Regions from separate parts of the Micromonospora sp. CA-248089 genome, predicted to be linked through region 1. Evidence: riboswitches for the same ligand, from Rfam matches in the RefSeq annotation. Region 1 holds a riboswitch; each other region holds the start of a gene.
The links. A riboswitch is a leader RNA that binds a small molecule or an ion and turns the genes downstream of it on or off. The one in region 1 is predicted to bind cyclic di-AMP.

Region 1 (6,491 bases):
TGGCGAAGTCCGGGTCGATGGTGACCAGGCCGGTACGGGGCGTGCCGGTGCCGCGGAACGGCGCCTTCATCAGGTCGAAGTAGTGCGACCAGTCCCAGTACGGTCCCGGGTCCCAGTGCATCCCGCCCACGTTGGCGGCGGTGATGCCGGGCACGTTGTCGTGGCCGATGATGTGCTGCCGGTCCATCGGGATGCCGAACTTCAGCGCCAGGTGACGCACCAGCTTGGCGGAGGTGCGGTACATCGCCTCGGTGTACCAGGTGCCCTGACCGGCGAAGCCCTCGTGCTCCAGGCCGATGGACTTCGCGTTGACGTACCAGTTGCCGGCGTGCCAGCCGACGTCCTTGGTCTTGATGTGCTGGGCGATGTAGCCGTCCACCGAGCGCAGCGTGTAGTGCCAGCCCAGGTAGTCGGCCCGCTTCACCAGGTCGACGCTCGGGCCGAAGTAGCCCTCGGTGTCGTGGATGACGATGTACTCGATCTTCTGCTGCTTCGGCCGGTCGGCCAGGTCGTGGTTGCCGTAGTCGCCCGGGTCGTCGCTGAGCTGCTCGTACGGCGCCGGAATCCACTCGCAGGCGAGCCGGACGGGGCACTCCAGTCCGTCCGGCCGCTGTGCGTTGCGCAGGCCGAGGCGGGCCAGCCTAAAGCGGTCCGGCGTCGCTGCGCTGGCGGCGAGCGTGACCCGCTGACCGTCGTCGGTGGTCCGGCTGGCGCCCTGGCCGAGCTGGTCGTACACCTCGTCGGCGAAGGCCGCCGCGGCGTCGGAGGTGTCCGCGCCGGAGTACCGGGCCACCGCGCCGTACCAGGCCGCCGGGTCGGTGCCGGCACCGACCGGCCCACCCAGAGCCTTCTGGTACGACGCCAGCAGCGCCGCCCCACCGCGGATGTTCGCGGCCGGGTCGGTCCGCAGCGTGCGCGCGTCGAGCCCGGTGAGCGCGGCTGCCGCGTCGAGCGTCTGGAGCGAGGCGCTCGGCAGCGGCGTCTCCCGCTTCGGCGCGGCCGCGGTGGCCGGGTCGAGCTTCAGCGGGCGGGCGTCGTCGCCGCGCGGGTCCTCGTCCTCGTCGACGTGGGCGCTGCCCGGCGTGGCGAGGATGTGGGCGGCGTCGGTCAGGTGCATCGGGCCGTAGCCGCCGCTGGTGCTCGGCTGCCCCGGGTGGGTGTCCCAGCGGGACTCCAGATAGGAGACGCCGAGCAGCACGTTCTGCGGTACGCCGTACTCGGCCGCGGCGGCGGCGTATTGTTGTTGCCTGTCGCTCGCGGGCGCGGACGTGTCCGGCGCGGCGGTCACCGGGCCGGTCGTCGCCAGCGCGGTGGCTGTCGCCACGGCGGCGGCGAGCAGTATCCGTCTGCCCGACGGCGGGGCGGAGAGGAGCATCGAACCTCCTGGACAGGGATGGGGGTCACTGCGTCTCCACCCTCACTCCGCACACCCGCAAGGGTCAATACCTTTCCACTGAGTAATCAGCCTTGAAAGAAAACTTCACCTCCGCCCGGGATGCGGCCCTTCATCGCGTACGGAGTGTCACCGCGCTGGAAGTTGCGGATCGATAACGGTGGTCCCTACTCTGGTGAATCGTCGGCCGCACGTCTCACCGTCCAACCCGGTCGGTGACGGTCCGACACCGCCGAGTCGCCCACGGGCGAGCCGGGGAACCAGGTACCTGGGGTGAATCCGCAGCGATGCGGTAGGGCGGCTCCCTTCCCGCCCGAATCCGTCAGCTAACCCGGTAGGCGGTACGGAAGAAGGAGTACGGACGCCCGGTGGCACTCCATGCCCCGCGGCCGTCGTCGAACCGGTCCACCGACCGGTCCAGCGTCGCGCCGCGTTCCCGCTGGTCCCGCTTCACCACCGCCCTCGCCGCGCTGGTCGGCACCGCCGTCGTTCTGACCGGCGGCGCGACTGCGGCACACGCCGAACCCTCGGTCGCCGAGATCGAGGCCCAGATCGACCGCGACTGGAACAAGCTCGAACCGGTCATCGAACAGGTCAACGCCGTACGCGAGCAGCTCGCCGCGCGGCGCAAGCAGGCCGACGCCCTCGGCCGGCAGATCGCACCCCTCCAGGCCCGGGTGGACGCCGCCCTCGGCCAGGTCGGCGGGCTCGCCGCCGACGCCTACAAGGGCGACAACCTCTCCACCGTCAACGCGCTGCTGGGCAGCCGCTCACCGGGAGACCTGGTGAACGGCCTGGAACTGCTCGACCGCTTCGCGCACCGCCAGCACGAGCAGGTGCGCTCCGTCGCCGCGCTGCGCGACGAACTGGCGGCGAAGAAGAAGCCGCTGGACGAGATGATCGCCGGGCTGGCCCGTACCGAGGCCCAGCTCGCGGCAAAGAAGAAGCAGATCGACGCCGAGATCGCCCGGCTGCAGAAGCTGCGGCTCAAGGTGTACGGCAAGGGCGGCGGCGGTCCGCTGCGCCCGGCACCCTGCCCGGCCGGCTACCCCGGTGGCGCGGCCGGAGCGGCGGTCAAGTTCGCCTGCGCCCAGATCGGCAAGATCTATGTCTGGGGCGCGGCCGGGCCCGACCACTTCGACTGCTCCGGCCTGACCATGGCAGCCTGGGCCAAGGGCGGCGTCTCGCTGCCGCACAACGCACGCCAGCAGCACGGGATGACGAAGCGGATCAGCCGCGCCGAGCTGCGCGCCGGTGACCTCGTCTTCTACTACAGCGACCTGCACCACGTGGCGATGTACGTGGGTGACGGCTGGGTGGTGCACGCCTCCCAGTCCGGCAAGCCCATCACGATGAAGCGCGTCGACGACGGCGACATCAACAGCTTCGGCCGCGTGTAAGGAAGGGCCCCCTCTTAGTGAGTGTTTGAGATTCCGGCTCAGGTGTGGGTTGCCTGGGCCGGTTTCGTGTGTCGGGCCAGGCGGGTGACCATGACGTGGATCATGGCCCAGGTAACGAAGGCGGCGTGGCTGGCCGGTAGGCGTTCGTAGTCGCGGACGCAGCGGCGTTTCTTGCTGATCCAGGCGAAGGTGCGTTCGACGACCCAGCGGCGGGGCAGCACGACGAAGGTGTGTTGTCCGGGGAGTTTGTGGACCAGGTGCACGGTGAGGTCGAGGGCGTGGCGGGCCCAGGTGCTCAGGGTGCCGATGTAGCCGCCGTCTGCCCAGAGCAGGCGCAGGCGGGGGTGGAACAGCCGGGTGCGCCAGAGCAGGTCCCGGGCGATGGTGCGGTCGTTGACGTGCGCGCCGGTGATCATGACGGCCAGGAGTAGGCCCATGGTGTCCACGACGATGTGGCGTTTACGGCCGTTGACCTTCTTCGCCACGTCGAAACCGCGGCTGTGTCGGGGCACGGTGTCCGCGGCGCGCACCGACTGAGAATCGATCGCTCCGGCGCTGGGATGCGCGTGCCGTCCGGCGGCGGTACGGCACTGCTCCCGCAACCGGTCGTGCAGACGCATCAACGTGTGGTCATCGCGCCATCGAGCGAACCACCAGTACACCGTCCCCGGGGGCGGGAACTCCCGCGGCAGGGCCCGCCACGGACAACCGGTGCAGGCCACATACAAGATCGCCGTGACGATCGCCCGCATCGGATGCGACGGCGGCCGCCCCCGCCGACCGACCGACACCGGCGTGACCAGCGGCGCGATCAACGCCCACTGCGCATCGGTCAGATCACCGGGATACCGCCGCCGCACCGCCCGTTCCCGCTCCCGCCGCACCCGCTGCGACGGATAACGGCGGGGCGACGCGGACGGCGTGACAGTGATCGGGTACAACGTCATCAGAAGGCCCTCGGTATGGAAACGGTTGGCTCGACACCACCGGACCTACCGAGGGCCTTCCCTCACCTCAACCCAACACGCCGCCGCACCCCAAATCTCAAACACTCACTTAACGCCTCCGGTAGAGGAGGGGGCCCTTATTAACAACTTCGGGCGCCGTCAGCGCGTCGGCCAGGTACGCCAGTTCTGCCAGGACCGGCTCGGCGTCGGTCCGCGCTGCCCCTGGTAACGCGAGCCGTAGACGGCCGAACCGTACGGGTGCTCGGCCGGCGAGGAGAGCCGGAAGATGCAGAGCTGGCCGATCTTCATGCCCGGCCAGAGCGTGATCGGCAGGTTCGCCACGTTCGACAGCTCCAGCGTGACGTGGCCGGAGAAGCCCGGGTCGATGAAGCCGGCGGTCGAGTGCGTCAGCAGCCCCAGCCGCCCCAGGCTCGACTTGCCCTCCAGCCGGCCGGCGAGCTGGTCACCGAGCGAGATCACCTCGAGCGTGGAGGCGAGCACGAACTCGCCCGGGTGCAGCACGAACGGCTGCCCCTCCGGCACCTCCACCATCGAAGTCAGGTCGTCCTGCTGGATCGACGGGTCGATGTGCGTGTAGAGGTGGTTGTTGAAGACCCGGAACAGCCGGTCCAGGCGTACGTCGATGCTCGACGGCTGCACCAGCGTGGGCTCGAAGGGCTCCAGTGCGAGCGTGCCGGCCTTGATCTCGGAGACCAGGTCGCGGTCGGAGAGCAGCATCGGAACACCATAGCGACCGGTATGGGTGACCTGCGTGTCGCACTACATCTTCGTACACGTGTTCGATAGAGTGTCCACATGGCTTCCTGGTCCGAATTCGCCGCCGACGAGCCCCGCCTCGCCGACGAGATCCGCCTCCTGATGCAGCAGTACGGGCCGGGCTTCGGCTACCTCGCCACGGTCCGCGCCGACGGCGGCCCCCGAGTCCATCCGGTCTCTCCGGTGATCACCGCCGACGGGCTCTGGTGCTTCGTCATCGACTCACCGAAGCGCCGCGACCTCGAACGCGACGGTCGCTACGCGCTGCACTCGTTCCCGCCGGAGGAGAGCGACGACGAGGCGTACATCGCGGGGCGCGCGCGGCCGGTGACCGACCCGGCCACGGTGACGCGGCTGGCCCGGATCGCCCGCGCGTCGCCGCGGGGCGACTGGCGGCTGTTCGAGTTCACGGTCGAGGTGGCGATGCTGACCCGGCGCGACCCGGTGGCCCAGCCCGGCGCCGCCCCGCCGCAGGTGCGGGTGTGGCTCGATCCGCGCGGCGACGCGCCGGCCCGGCGCGACCCGCTCGCCGCCGAGGGCCGGCGGGGCCGGCACGGCTTCGACACCCGCCGCCCGGCCGCCTGACCCGGCCCACGACGAACGGTGCCGGCCCGTCCGAGGACAGGGCCGGCACCGGTACGCGGTACGACGGTCAGGCTGCGCGGTAGGCGTTCCACGCGGTGAGCATGCGGCTCGCCTGGCCGGCGGTGAACTGGTACATGCAGGAGTCGTACGTGTAGTCCATGAAGTTGGTGATCGGGTCCTTGCCGGCGGTCGAGCAGGTGTCGCGGCCGGTCGGGCACTGGTACGCCGGCGACGCCTCGGCCGGGGTGTCGGAGACGCTGTCGCCCGAGCCGGAGCAGCCGCCCTGGAAGGTGTGGTAGAGGTTCAGCCAGTGGCCGACCTCGTGGGTGCCGGTGTCACCCTGGTTGTAGTTGGTCGCGGTGCCGCCGGGCAGCGACTCGTTCAGCACCACCACGCCGTCCATCTTGTCCAGCGTGCGCTTCGGGAACGTCGCCCAGCCCAGCAGGCTGTCGCTCAGCTCGCCGAGGTAGATGTTCAGCGTGTTCTTGCCGCCCACACGCAGCGACGTCTTCATTGAACGCTCGGCGGAGGAGCCCTGCACGATCGGGTACCACGACGGGTTCGTCACCCGGTTGATCTTCGTGAGCTGGAACCCGAAGGCGGTGGCGGCGCCGCCGGTCGAGCCCGCGTACGCCTGGTTCAGCACGGTGATCTGCTGGTTGATCATCGAGTCGGTGATGTTGCCGCCGGCCCGGGTGCTGTTCTCCTGGATGACGTGCACGACGACCGGGATCGTCACGGTGGCCAGCGGGGTGACGGCGCCGGTCCGGAAGTTGGCGCGCTCGCGCTGCGCGGCGGCGAGGTCGGCCTCCCGGTCCTGGACCTGCTTGGCGGTCAGGTGGTTGGGGTCGAGCTTGGCGTTGCCACCCTTGGCGACGCGCGCGTTCGAGTGCTCGTCGGCGTGGGCGTCAGCAGGCTCGGCACACACGTCGGCCGGGGCGGCCGAGAAGGCCGAAGCAGCGGGGACGACGCCGACGGCGGCGGTGCTGAGCAGCAGCGCGAGGGTCGACGTCGCGACACCGGCGGTACGCCGGGTCAGCAGGTTGGGACGAAGTCCCATGGGCCCACCTCTTTCTGACGGCGTGGCAGGGGGTGTGTCACGCCGGTGCGGAAACGTGTGGCAGACGTTACATCCCATCGACGCATTTGAGAACGCCCATACGTTTCCGACGTGCAACTTCGCGCCTGCCGGCTCCGGAGCGTGCTTGATCCACTCCAGTTCGGGGAGGCGGTGGGGGCAACCGCCCCCCGATGCCGCCACCTCGCCGAGGTGGCGCGCGGGCACCTGACTGCACGGGGGTGGGGGGCTTCAGGTAGAGTGGTGCCGCCTGCGGGTGTAGTTCAATGGCAGAACATCAGCTTCCCAAGCTGACAGTGCGGGTTCGATTC
Region 2 (6,491 bases), 1.7 Mb from region 1:
CCACGGCCGGCGACGGTCCGGCCCGGGTGCTCGACGAGCCGCTCACCGAGCGGGAGCTGACCATCCTGCGCTACCTGCAGAGCATCCTGTCCAACGTGGAGATCGCGGCCGAGCTGTCGCTGTCGGTCAACACGGTGAAGACGCACGTGCGCAACATCTACCGCAAGCTCGACGCGACCCGCCGACGGGACGCCGTCCGGCGGGCGCGCGAGCTGCGATTGATCTGACCGTCAGCCCTCGTCGGCGGCGGCGTCGACCACGGCGAGCAGTTCGGCCAGGTCGTAGCCGCCGTCGTGGCGGACGTCGTTGACGAACAACGTCGGGGTGCCGTTGACGCCGCTGCGGATGCCGCCGACGAAGTCCTGCCGGACCCGGTCGGCGTACTCCTGCCGGCCGACCTCACCGGCGATCTCCTCCGGCGACAGGCCGATCTGCTCGACGCCCAGCGACAGGTGCACCGGGTCGAGCTGGTCCTGGTGCTGGTAGAGCCAGTCGTACATCTCCCAGAACCGGCCCCGCGCCGCGGCGGCCTCGGCGGTCTCCGCGGCGCTCTCCGCGTACGGGTGGACGTTGGTGATCGGGAAGTGCCGGTACGCCAGCCGCACCACCTCGGCCCGCTGGCGCAGCACCTCGGCCAGGTTCGGGTACGCGGCGCCGCAGAACCGGCACTGGAAGTCGCCGTACTCGACGATCGTGACCGGCGCGTCCACCGGCCCGCGGACGTGGTCGCGTTCGGTCACCGGGATCCGCAGCCGCGCGGTGGTGACCTGGAGTGGTGTGGTCATCGGGCACTCACCCGCCGATCCGCGTCCAGCTGTTCGAGCGCGTCGAGGATGCCGTCCACACCCGGGTTCACCTCGGGCGGGGACAGGTGACTCCAGGCCACCCGGCCGTCCGGGTCGACGACCACCAGTGCCCGGTCCGACTGCCCGCGCGGCGCGTACGCCCCGTACCGGCGCGACACCTCACCCTTGGGCTCGAAGTCGGCGAGCAGCGGGAACCGGATGCCCCGGCTCTCCGCGAACGCCCGGTGCGAGTCGACGCTGTCCACCGAGATGCCCAGCAGCACCGCGTCGTACCGCTCCAGCTCGGGCAGGGCGGCTTGGTACAGGGTCATCTGCTCGCCGCAGACCGGTGACCAGTCCGCCGGGTAGAACGCCAGCACCACGGGACGGCCCCGGAACTGCCCGGGGCCCGTCTCGCGCCCGTCCGGCGCCGCCGGCAGCGTGAACCGGGGCGCGTCCTGGCCCGGTGTGATCAGCCCGTTCGGATCACTCATGCCTCCCACCATGGCCCCGGCCCGGGTGAGGCGGGCTCACCCGGGCGGGGTGGTTCCGGTCAGCGCACGACGAGGTGGTTGTGCACCTCCCGGATGCCGGGGGCGTTCCACACCACCCGCTCGATCTCCTCGCGTTCGACGGCCGAGTGGACCTGCCCGTCCAGCAGCACCGTGTCGCCGTGCACCCGCACGTCGACCTCCTCGGCCTCGGTGGCGCGGTTGCGGGCCAGCGCGTCCACGATCCGCTCGGCCAGGTCACGGCCGTCGGGGTGCACCGCGGGGCGCACGGCGATGCCGTTGCTCACCCCGCACACGCCGGTGAGGCGCGCGACCGACCGTTCGGCGGCCCGCCGCTGGTACTCCCACTCGACCTCGCCGTGCAGCGTGACCCAGCCGTCGGCCACCGTCACCTGCAACGCCTCGATCGGCACGAAAGCGTCCCACTCCAGCGCCCGTACGGCCGCGACGGCGATCTCCGGATCCTCCCGCCCGGCCGCGGTGTCGATCCGGACGGCGAGGTCGTTGGCGACGGCGCGGACCCGGAAGACGCGGTGCGCGGCCCGCTCGGCGGCCCACTTCTTGGCGTAGCTGTCCACCCGGCCGGTGAGCGTCACCACGCCCTCGGTGACGGTCACCCCGATCTCGTCCGGGCCGACCCGCGGCTCCCAGGTCAGCTCGTCGAGCACGGCGGACTGGATGTCCCGGTCGGTACGGGTGATCGTGTCGGTGGCCATCCGGCTCTCCCTCCCGTCGATCGCGGCGCGGGCACGTGTCCCGCACCCGCGATCCTGCGCGCGTCCCGGGTGAGCGGCCCTCACCCGGCCGGGGTGAGGCAGCACGACGGCCGCCCCCGGGAGTCCCGGGAGCGGCCGTCGTCGGGTCGTACGTGGGTCAGCCGTCCAGGCCGGCCGGGGAGTTCGGCCGGTCCACGTCCACGAACTCGATCTCGTCCGCGGCGCGGTCCCGGCTGCCGGCGGCGCGTGCCGCGGTGCCGGCGGCCCAGCCGATCGCCGCGCCCGCCAGCGCCGCCGCGATCAGCAGCGTCCACGGCAGCGCGGGCCGGCGGCCGGCGAGCGCGTCGAAGGCGAGGGAGGCCCGGCGGCGTGCCTCCTCGGCGGCGGAGCCGACCAGGTCGGTGGCGTCGTCGGCCAGGCCGGAGGAGCTGCGGCGGGCGGTCCGGGTGGCGTCGCGCACGCTGTCACCGGCGGAACCGACGGCGGAGAGCAGGTTCTGCCACGCCTGGTCGGCGACCCGCTCGGCCTTGCCCCGGCGGTCCAGCAGGTTGGATCCGAACATCGTTCTACCTCCTCGGGTGCCGAAGGCCGGCGGCCACTTCGGACTCCGGTGTCCATCCGGCGGGTTCACTGTCTCGGGCAGTGCCCCACGGGCGGGCGCGGCAAACCAGGCGGGCGTCACGGGCAGGCCGGACAGCGAACGGGACGAACCACTCGAACGCGCCGGGACCGGTGCCGACGGGACGTGCGTGCGCCCGCTACCCTGGTCGGCGGATCGGCGGGCCCGCCCGGTCGCACGGTTGGCCGCGACCCGCCAAACAGGGGAAACTGGAACCCGGAGGTCCGGATTGGGTACGCCCAGGTGTGCCCAGTTCGCGAATTGCTCATCCCGGGGGGTGGCGACCGGGCCGTTGGAGGAATACTCTCGGTCGCGGCCCGCGTACTGATGAGGCGCCCGTCATGGGCGAGTGGAGGTGCTCGCGTGAGCCTGTCGATCGTGAAGTCGGTGCGGCCGGGTGGTGTCGTCCAGATCGCGCCCCGTGGGGAGATCGACGTCGACACCGCGTACGAGGTGCGGGAAGCGATCGCCGAGGTGCTCGCGAAGGGCCGTCCCTCGCGAATCGAGCTGAACATGCGGCTCGTCACGTTCATCGACTCGGTCGGCATCAGCGCCATGGTCGCGGGCTTCCAGACCTGCGAGGTCAGCGGCGTCAAGCTCGTGGTCACCGAGCCGAGCCGGTTCGTGCACCGGCAGCTCTGGGTGACCGGCCTGCTCGGCCTGTTCGGCGCGCCCGAGCCGTGGTTCGCCGACGACACCCCCGAGGTGCTGCCCGGCGCCTGAGCGCCGTCCACACCCCCTGCTGCCAGGGGACCTTCTACCCGTTGCCAGTCCGGCGTCGGTACGGGACGATCGTCGCGACGCACGACGGCGAGGGGGCCCGCTTGCAGAGCAGCGACAGCTTCAGCTACACCGTGCAGGCCCGGTGCACCCGGGCCGAAGCGGTGGCGCTACTGGGTGACCTGAGTCGCCAGGGCGAGCTGCATCCGCTGATCGTCCGGGTCCGGAAGCTGCCGGCCCGGCCGGGCGCGCTGGCCAGCTACGCGATCACCGACCGGCTGCAACTCGGCCCGATGCACTTCCCGGTCACGTACCAGGCGGACGTGCTGATCGCCGGCGAGGACGAGGTCGTCACCGTGGCGCGTCAGCAACCCGCGACGACGGTCCGCAACCACACCCGCCTGCGCGACGAGCCGGACGGCACGGTACGCATCGACGTGGAGATCACGCTCACCGCACCGGCACCGCTGTTCGGGTACGCGTTCCGCCAGGCCCGGGCGGCTCACCTGGGCCTGGCGGCGCGTCTCGGGGCGACCCTGGAGGGGCGGCCGGCCTGATCCGGCCGCCCCTTCCGGGCGCGCTCAGTACACCGACAGGTGCACGTGGTTGGTGTGGTCGCTGGACGGGTCGCCGTTGCCGCCGCTGTACGACTTCCACCCGCTGCTGGGCAGCCAGATCTGCTTGAACCAGATCACGTAGAGCACGGCGAGCGGGTCGGCGTTGCGCACGAAGTACGCGGCCAGGTTGTTGCCGTACGTCCGGTCACCGCCGCTGGCCACGCCGCCGAAGCCGTTCTTCTGCGCGGCGAAGTCGCAGGCCCGCCCCTTCGGGTGCTCACCCGAGCCGCTGGGTCGATGGCACGAGACGTACCGGGTGAAGCCCGCCGCCTTTGCCTGTTGCAGCGCGTGCAACGTGCGCGGGGTGATGCAGCCGTTCGCCGGGGTCGGGTCGTTGACGCTGCACGACTCCGACGGCCAGGAGCCGTCCGAGTTGCGTGGCGCCGGCTTCGCGTTCTTGTTGGAGGTGCCCTGGACGCTGCCACCGCCGCTGGTGCTGCTGCGCGAGGCGCGGTCGTTGGCGACCTCCAGGGCGCGCTCGGCCTGCTCCTTGCGCTTGCCCATCACCGCGACCTGCTTGCGCTGCTCGCGGATCTCCCCGTCGAGCTGGGCACGGGTGCGGGTGGCCTCGTCCCGGGTGGTGATCAGGTCGCGCAGCGTACGGTCCTCGTGCGCGGCGACCTGCTCCAGCGCGGCGGCCCGGTCCATGAAGCCCTCCGGGCTGCTGCTGCCGAGCAGCGCCCCGGCGGTGCCCAGGCGGCCGTTGCGGTACGCCACCGCGGCGATCTCGCCGACCTTGGCGTCGCGTACGGCCAGCTCGGCGCCGACGGTCTTGAGCTGGTCGTTCAGTTGCTTCTGGCGGGTCACCGACCGGTTCAGCGCGGCTTTCGCCTCCAGCCAGCCCTTGCTGGCCGCGTCGAGCTGGGCGCGCAGTTCCGGCGTGCCGCCCTCGTCGTCGCCGCCGGGTGCGGCGGCGAGCAGGCCGGTCGCCGGCGCCGCGGAGGCGGGGGAGACCGGAACGGTCGCGACGCCGAGGGCCAGCGTCGCGACGAGCAGGGCCGCCAACCGGGCGGCCGTCCGTCGTACAGGTGCCACTGGGGGCATTCACACGTCCTTCCGTCAACGCCGACCGGGTTAGCTGACGGGTTCGGGACGGAAGATCCCTACCGCTGACGCGGATGCACCCCACGTACGTGGTTCCCCGGCTCGCCCCTGCGGACGATTAGGCGACGGCCGCCCCACCGGGGCCGGTGGCGCCCGCGGGTGCGGCCGCGACCGAGACTACCGGCGCTGCCCGGGCACGGCTCCGTCGAGCAATGCCACTAGGCGGGGCAAAACCGGCATAAGACTACAACAGTCACAGTGATTTAAGTCTGTCCTAATCACCACTCGGTCTTTCCGCACACTCCGGCTGACGCTCCGGGCTCGACCTGCAACGTGGCGTGATCGATGGAGAAGTCCTCGTGCAGGGCGGCCCGCGCGGCGGCCAGCACCCCGGCCGGGTCCACGCCCGGGTCGGTGGTCAGGTGCGCCGAGGCCACCTCCATGCCCGAGGTGAGCGTCCAGACGTGCAGGTCGTGCACCTCGGCCACACCCGGCACGGCGGCCAGCCGGTCGTGCACGGCGGTGACCTGGAGGTGTTCCGGCGCGGCCTGCACCAGGATGCGGACCGCGGCCCGGCCGAGCCGCCAGGTGCGCGGCAGGATGAACACGCCGATGCCGACGGCGACGAGCGGGTCGGCCCACCACCAGTCGGTGACCGTGATGATCAACGCGGCGGCGATCACGCCGAGCGAGCCGAGCAGGTCGCCGAGCACCTCCAGGTACGCCCCGCGCAGGTTGATGCTCTCCTTCGACCCGGCGCGCAGCAGCGCGAACGCGACGATGTTGGCGAGCAGGCCGAGCACCGCCACCACGAGCATCGGGCCGGCCAGCACCTCCGGCGGCTCGCCGAACCGGCGTACCGCCTCGATGAGGACGTAGACCGCGACGGCGCCGAGCAGTACGGCGTTGGCGAGGGCGGCGAGCACCTCCAGCCGGTAGAGCCCGAACGTGCGCTGCGGGTCGGTGCCGGCGCGGCGGGTGGCGGAGATCGCGGCGAGCGCCATGCCGATGCCGAGGACGTCGGTGAACATGTGCCCGGCGTCGGAGAGCAGCGCGAGCGATCCGGTCGTGAAGGCGGCCACCGCCTCGACCACCATGAGGGCGGCGAGCAGCGCGAAGGCGGCCCAGAGGCGGCCCCGGTGGCGGTGTGCCGCGTTGGCCACCGCGCCGCTGTGGTCATGACCTGCGCCCACGCCAACACCTTCCCTGCCCCGTACCGGCCAGGCTCAATGTATGTTCACATCGCTATGTATGCAAGTGAACTGTGGGTGGCGCCGACGCGGCCACTCACCCCACCGGATCGAGCGTGGTGAGGCGCTGGGTGGCGCGGGACAGCGCGACGTAGAGCGTGCGTACGCCCGAGCCCGGGTCGGCCCGGATCTCGCTCGGCGCCACCAGCACCACGCCGTCGTACTCCATGCCCTTGGCCTGGAGGCTGGTCACCACCTGGAGGCGGCCCGTGCCGAGCGCGCCCAGCC
Region 3 (6,491 bases), 2.1 Mb from region 1:
GCCACCACCCCGCCGAGCGAGTGCCCGAGCAGCACCAGCCGGTCGGTGGGGCCGAGCCGTACCGGGCCGAGCCCGTCGGCCACGCGTTGGGCGAGGGCCTCGAACGAGTAGCCGGGCAGCGGCGGCGACCAGCCGTGACCGGCGAGGTCGGGGGCGAGCCAGCGGCCGGGCCAGCGGCGCTCCAGCAGCGGCGCCCAGGGCAGCCACACCTCGCCGGTGGCACCCACGCCGTGCAGGAGAATCAGGTGCCGCTTCCCCGTCGCATCGCCCATTGGCGCAGTCTGCCACCGCCCGCCCCGCACACGCGAGACCGAACCCCGCCACCCCCGGCCCCCACCAGCCCGTCGATCTTGCGGTTTCGGCCCCCGGGATGCCCGGCTCACCCGTTATGCCGGGGCCACAACTGCAAGATCAACGGGGCGAGGCGAGGCGGGGCCGGGGTGGGGTGGGACGGTCAGGCGGAGTAGCCGCGGCTGGCGATCCAGTGCGCCAGGTCGATCGTGGTGAGCCAGTACGAGGGCAGCGACGGGTCGGCCGAGTCGGCGATCCGTACGGTCCGGCCGTCGTCCTTGTAGCCGACCACGGCGACGTAATGGCCGCCCGGGAACGAGTGCCAGCCGCCGTTGGTGTCGGTGGCGGTACCGGCGACGTTCGCGACGACCGCGCGGCCGTTGCTGATCGCCTCGACGACGTCGGCCTGGAGCCGGTCCATCTGGGCCGGGGTGGCGGTGCCGGGAATCATGCGGGTCCGGTACGGGTTGCCCTTGACCTGCTGGTTGAGCACCCGGGTGGTGTCCTCGGCGGAGTTGGTGCCCATCTCGGTGGTGCCGAGCGGGCCGGCGAGCGCGTCCTGGCTGCGCTCGATGCCGGCGGCGCTGAGCGCGTTGCGCACGGCGGCCGGGCCGCAGTAGAAGTAGTTGATCTGCGCCTGGTAGTCGTAGTCGAGCGACTTGCTCGACGGCGGCTTCGGCTTGGCCTTCCGGGTGAGGTCCGGGTCCGCCGCCGCCTTGGCCGACGGGGAGGCGCTCGCCGACGCGCTGGGCGCGGCCGAGGCGCTGGGCGACGCCGGCGGTACGGCGATGCGGGCCTCGCCGCGGCTGGCGGGCTGCTCGCCGAGGCGGGCGGCGCCGAGATCGGCGACCGCCGCGGTGTTCTCCTGGACCGGGGCGTCGTCACCGGCGGCGGCGACGGTGCCGGCACCGGCGGCCAGCACGAGCGCGGCGGCCGATCCGGCGATGATCTGGTACGGGCGTTCGGTGACGATCCGTCGCAGCTGACGCTTCAGGTGGTGCTTCACGAAATCCTCCACGGGGCGTGAGCGGCACACGCCGGCCCGGCACGCGGAGGAACTCACACGTGCTGGCGGGGCCGGATGGCCGGGGGATCGGGAACGCCCGTGATGCCGGGCGCCCAGGGGGCGGTTGCCGGTCGCGCGTCAGGCGAGCGCGGGCACCGCGGTGCCGTGGAGGCGGGGGGACGATCGAGGGGTGGGCAAGAGGGGTAACTCCTTCCGTGGCCGCCGACCGGGTTAGCTGACGGATTCGGGCGGGAAGTACGCCCTACCGCGGGCCGTGGGCTCGCGGATTCACCCCGATGGTGCTCATGGGTCCCCGGTTCGTGGAACTCGATTAGGCGGGTCGGTGCGGCGTCGCCGTCGGCGATCGATTACCGCATCGGACGCGCCGACACTACCGGTGGGTATGTCCCATGCCAAGCGCTCCCACCTGCGTAAACGTGATCCGCGGTAACGGATTTCGGAACACCCGGTTACTGACTTCACTCAATGGGACAAGCAGTTTCGACGGCACCCGGCGGCGGAAACAGGACAGACGGCGAGCAGCCGACCGGCAATTGCGCGACTCGATGACCCGTTCTGCGCCCCACGCCCGATTCGGCGGCCCGGGTGACCGGGCTCACCATATTCCGGGTAACAATTCGGTCGAGACGGGTCGCCTCAGCCGACCCGGGCCGGGCGCCACCGCGCGTTCCGGACCGCCGCGGGCACCGGCAGGGCGCTCGTCGTCGCGCTCCGGTACGGCAGAGCGGGCCGCAGGGCCACGGTTGCCGCGTACGCCTCGGCGGCGAGGGTCCGGGCGGCCTCGGCGGCCAGTTCCGCGTCCCGCCAGGCCGCCCGCTCCCGCGCGGCGGCGCGCTCCCATCCGGCCCGGCGCCCGTCCCGGACCGTGCGGGCCAGCACGATCTCCTGCTCGGCCGGGTGCCGGCGCGGATCCCACCCGTTGCGGTGCGCCAGCACGTCGGCGAGCTGACGGGCGGTCAGGTCGCCCCGCCAGTGCGCCGTCATGGCGGCGTGGTGCAGCCAGCGCTCCCGGGCCGCGTACTCGCCAGGGGTGCGCGGGGTGCGCGGGGCACCCAGCGCGGCGGCGCCGGCCAGGCGGCGGGCGGCGCCGTCCGCCTCGTCGTACGCGGTCCAGGCCCGGTCCGCCTCGTCCTGCGCGGCCAGCCACCGCTCCCGGCGGCGACGGGCCGTCTGGGCGGCCCCGGCGGCGGCCACCGCCACCTCCTCGGCGTAGCGGACCAGATCGTCGCGGCGGACGGCGTCGGCGTCGGCCGGCTCGGGGACGGCCTCCGGCTCGGGGTCGCGTTCCGGCCGGGCGACGAGCGCGGCGAGCAGGCCCAGGGCGAGCAGCAGCAGGAAGGACCAGATGGCGGCGGCCTCGGGCACCGCGGTGAGGAAGTGGTACAGAGCGGTCTGCGACATGGTCGGCACCTCACGGGAAGAACCTGACGGGAGGACCCGCACGACCTCGCCGGGGCGGGCCGGTGGAACGGGCCGCCGGGGCGGGTGCGGGGATGACGTTCGGTGGGTGCGGTGAACGGGCGCGGCCCGTGGGCGGATCAGCGGGCGGGCGGGGCCCGCGGGCCGGCCGGCGCGGCGACCCGGCCGGCCGGGACCGGCTGCGGTGCGGCCGGGCCGACGGCCCGGGAGCGGGCGCCGGGACACCGGCGGGAAGGGCCTGCCGCTCGGCCGCGCGGTCGGCCTCCGGCCGCACGGTGGCCGAGGCACCGGCGACGGGGTACGCCGGGACGGCCGCCGCCGGAGCCGGGGCGGCAGCGGCGACACCGGACGGCAGCGTGGCGGCGCCGAACGAACAGGCGACGACCACGGCGAGACTGGCGAGCATCCGGGCGGTCCAGCGCGCCACCCACCACACGGGGCAGGTGAGCGCGATCGGAAGCACGGGTACAAATTACCGCCGAACCCCCACGAACGCACCGCCGCACGGCGTGTCGCGAATCGACCGGCCGACGGGTGCGCGTGTCAGTCCGGGCGACGCCGCCCGGCGTACTCGATGCCCTCGCCCGGACCGGCGACGGACGTCGCGCCGTCGTCGGCGGCCGGGGTGGCGGCGTCGTCGGCAGCCCCGCGCGGAGCCGGCACGGCCGGCGCGGCGGCTCGCACGCGGGACGCGGCGCGGGCCCGGCGGGACGGGCCGAGCAGGCGCATCATCGGCACCTCCACCCAGCGGTGCAGCGCGGCGGCCAGCGCGAGCGTGACCACCAGGAAGCCGAGGACCGCGAGCGGGCCGCGCCAGCCGGGCAGGCCGCTCCCCCAGTGCCCGGTCAGCCGCAGCACGGTGACCATGACCAGCACGTGCACCAGGTAGAAGGCGAACGACACCTCGCCGAGCCAGACCATGGCGCGGGACCGCCAGGGGGTGGGCCGGCCGCGCACGTCGGCGTCCGCCGCGGCGGCGATGACCAGCAGGTACGCGACCGCGAGCAGCGCCGCCCAGAACTCGGCCGGGATCCACAGCGCGGCGACGACCCAGGTGGTGACGAAGACGGCGGTGGCGACGGTGAGGTTCGGGCCGCGCCAGCGGTGCCGGCGCATCAGCTCGGCGGCGGCCACGCCCATCCAGAACTCCAGCGACCGGGTCACCGGGAAGATCTGCGTGAACCACCACCGCTGCTCCTCCGGCACGAGCTGCTGACCGGGCCACAGCGCCAGGATGAGCAGCGGCGCCGCGATCAGCACGGTCCGCAGCACGCCGGTACGGGCCCGGCGCAGCCACGGCACCACGAGCGGCAGGCACAGGTAGAAGGCCAGCTCGCAGGAGAGCGACCAGCTCACGTTGTTGACGCTGTAGAAGTAGCCGCCCAGCGGGATCCACGCCTGGACCAGGAAGAAGTTGGCGATCGCGGCCCACGGGACGATCGGGTCGGCGAACCAGGCCGCCACCGCCACCGCCGCGACGAACGTCACCACGTGGTTCGGGTAGATCTTGGCGAACCGGCGGCGCAGGAACGTCCACGCGCGTTCCCCGTCCCGGTACGACCAGACCAGCACGAACCCGCTGAGGATGAAGAAGAACTCGACGCCGGACAGGCCGAGGCTGAACGCCTTGTCGATCAGGGGCTTCAGGTGCGGCTCGGCGACGATGCCCATGGTCCCGGCGTGGAAGCCGAAGACGAGCAGCGCGGCTACCCACCGCAATCCGGTCAGCGACGGCAGTCGTGGGGCACGGGTGACGGTCGGCGCGCTGGTCATTCCGGGCACCCTACCCCGGGGAACCGGGACGTTCCCGGCGAGCCGACGTCCGCCGGGTCTCTCAGGGGCGGCGGATAGGATTTCCGTTCCTGCACGCGCGGGCACCCCACCACGGCTCCCGCCCGGACGCCGTGCCGTACGGAAGGTGAGCGAAACCGGATGCACCAGCGGATCCTGCTCCGCGCCCGCAAGGGCCCGTTCGACGTCCTCACGCCGGAGGAGACGTTCGCCGGCAACTGGATCGGCGACAACAGCGGCAACCTGGTCTTCAGCCACGCGGCGCACAAGCTGCTCGCCACCTCCACGGCCGAGATCACACCGACCCGCACCCCGGCCGACCCGCGTCTCGCCGACGAGATCAACGAGCGGCACGACGTCTTCGTGGTGCCGCTGGCGAACGCGTTCCGGCGCAGCTTCATCCACCGGCTCACGCCGCTGACCCGGCTGATCGAACGGCTGAAGATCCCGGTGGTGGTGCTCGGCGTCGGCGTGCAGACGAACGTCGACGGCGACCGCGAGTACCTACGCCCGATCGACGAACCGGTCCGCGCGTTCTGCAAGGCCGTGCTGGACCGGTCGCACAGCATCGGCGTCCGCGGCGAGGTGACCGAGAGCTACCTCAACACGCTGGGCTTCTCCGACGTGGAGCAGATCGGCTGCCCGTCGATGTTCCTGCACGGCGACACGTTCCGGCTCGAGAAGGACCGCCCGGAGCTGACCGCCGACTCGAAGGTCGCGCTCACCATCTCCCCGTACGTCCGCTCGATGGCCGCTGTGGTCCGCCACCACCAGGAGCGCTACCCGAACCTCTGCTACGTGCCGCAGGACCTGCGCACGCTCGGCACCCTGCTCTACGGCGACGCGCCCGAGCACCGGGGCCAGAGCAGCGACATCCCGCTGCACACCTCGCACCCGCTGTTCGCCGAGGACAAGGTGCGCATGTTCGTCGACCCGTGGACCTGGATGTCGCACCTGTCCGGGTACGACTTCGCGTTCGGCACCCGCATCCACGGCACCATCACCGCGCTCGTCGCCGGCACGCCCGGCTACCTGTTCGCGCACGACTCGCGCACGCTGGAACTGGCCCGCTACTTCGGCATCCCGCACCGGATCATGCGGGACGTGCCGGCCGACGTCGACGCCGCCGACCTCTACGCGGAGGCCGACTACACCGCGCTCAACGACGGCCACAAGGCCCGCTTCGAGACCATCACCGCGTTCCTGCGCAAGCACGACCTCGGTACCTCGTTCGCCGACGGCGACAGCGCCGCGCGCTTCGACCGGCAGGTCGCCGAGACGGTGTTCCCGCCGGCCGTCCGGCCCGCCGCCGCCACCCCGCCGGCCGAACTGCTGACCCGCATCGAGCGGCTGCGCGACGAGAACGCCAAGCTCACCGCCACCATCGACGCGCTGCGCTCGCAGCAGCTCCGGGAGCGGATCAAGCAGGCCGTCCCGGGTACCGTCCGCCGGATGCTGCGGCGCTGACCGTCGTACGCCTGTTCGAGAGCGCGGTACGATCGGCGACGTGTCCGACGCGTACCAGCCCTCGATGCTCGACCTGGCCGAGCAGGGCCCGGCCCTGGGCCCGCTCGCCGGGGCGCTGCGCCGGCACGAGCTGAGCCGGGGCGCCTGGGTCGACCACCTGCCCGGCTGGGTCCGGGGCTCCGACGAGGTGCTCGACACGCTGCGCCACGACGTGCCGTGGCGGGCCGAACGCCGCACCATGTACGACACCGCTGTCGACGTACCCCGGCTGCTCTGCTGGTACGCCGCCGGCCGGCCCCTGCCGCACCCGGTGCTCACCGCGGCCCGGGACGCGCTCACCCGGCACTACGCGCCCGAACTGGGCGAGCCGTTCGTCACCGCCGGCATGTGCCTGTACCGCGACGGGCGCGACAGCGTCGCCTGGCACGGCGACACCCTGGGCCGCTCCGCGCACACCGACACCATGGTGGCGATCGTGTCGTTCGGTTCCCCGCGC

Region 2: another riboswitch for cyclic di-AMP. It lies ahead of ACQP26_RS22925 (coiled-coil domain-containing protein); the one in region 1 lies ahead of ACQP26_RS00480 (NlpC/P60 family protein).
Region 3: another riboswitch for cyclic di-AMP. It lies ahead of ACQP26_RS10575 (C39 family peptidase); the one in region 1 lies ahead of ACQP26_RS00480 (NlpC/P60 family protein).

The regions. Positions count from the first base shown of each region.
Region 1 is NZ_CP192016.1:97,481-103,971, forward strand. It holds gene ACQP26_RS00475 (N-acetylmuramoyl-L-alanine amidase) at 1-1,375, opposite strand, end outside; cyclic di-AMP (ydaO/yuaA leader) riboswitch at 1,614-1,748, shown strand; gene ACQP26_RS00480 (NlpC/P60 family protein) at 1,762-2,793, shown strand; gene ACQP26_RS00485 (IS5 family transposase) at 2,832-3,740, opposite strand; gene dcd (dCTP deaminase) at 3,900-4,478, opposite strand; gene ACQP26_RS00495 (pyridoxamine 5'-phosphate oxidase family protein) at 4,557-5,102, shown strand; gene ACQP26_RS00500 (zinc metalloprotease) at 5,170-6,162, opposite strand; tRNA gene ACQP26_RS00505 (tRNA-Gly) at 6,433-6,491, shown strand, end outside.
Region 2 is NZ_CP192016.1:4,907,408-4,913,898, reverse strand. It holds partial or broken gene ACQP26_RS22960 (LuxR C-terminal-related transcriptional regulator) at 1-227, shown strand, start outside; gene ACQP26_RS22955 (DsbA family protein) at 231-785, opposite strand; gene ACQP26_RS22950 (redoxin domain-containing protein) at 782-1,279, opposite strand; gene ACQP26_RS22945 (BON domain-containing protein) at 1,339-2,013, opposite strand; gene ACQP26_RS22940 (hypothetical protein) at 2,171-2,575, opposite strand; gene ACQP26_RS22935 (STAS domain-containing protein) at 2,996-3,355, shown strand; gene ACQP26_RS22930 (SRPBCC family protein) at 3,397-3,909, shown strand; gene ACQP26_RS22925 (coiled-coil domain-containing protein) at 3,934-5,013, opposite strand; cyclic di-AMP (ydaO/yuaA leader) riboswitch at 5,018-5,148, opposite strand; gene ACQP26_RS22920 (cation diffusion facilitator family transporter) at 5,292-6,206, opposite strand; gene ACQP26_RS22915 (HelD family protein) at 6,301-6,491, opposite strand, start outside.
Region 3 is NZ_CP192016.1:2,199,028-2,205,518, reverse strand. It holds gene ACQP26_RS10580 (alpha/beta fold hydrolase) at 1-272, opposite strand, end outside; gene ACQP26_RS10575 (C39 family peptidase) at 455-1,309, opposite strand; cyclic di-AMP (ydaO/yuaA leader) riboswitch at 1,503-1,645, opposite strand; gene ACQP26_RS10570 (hypothetical protein) at 1,955-2,719, opposite strand; gene ACQP26_RS10565 (acyltransferase family protein) at 3,281-4,510, opposite strand; gene ACQP26_RS10560 (polysaccharide pyruvyl transferase family protein) at 4,670-5,995, shown strand; gene ACQP26_RS10555 (alpha-ketoglutarate-dependent dioxygenase AlkB) at 6,036-6,491, shown strand, end outside.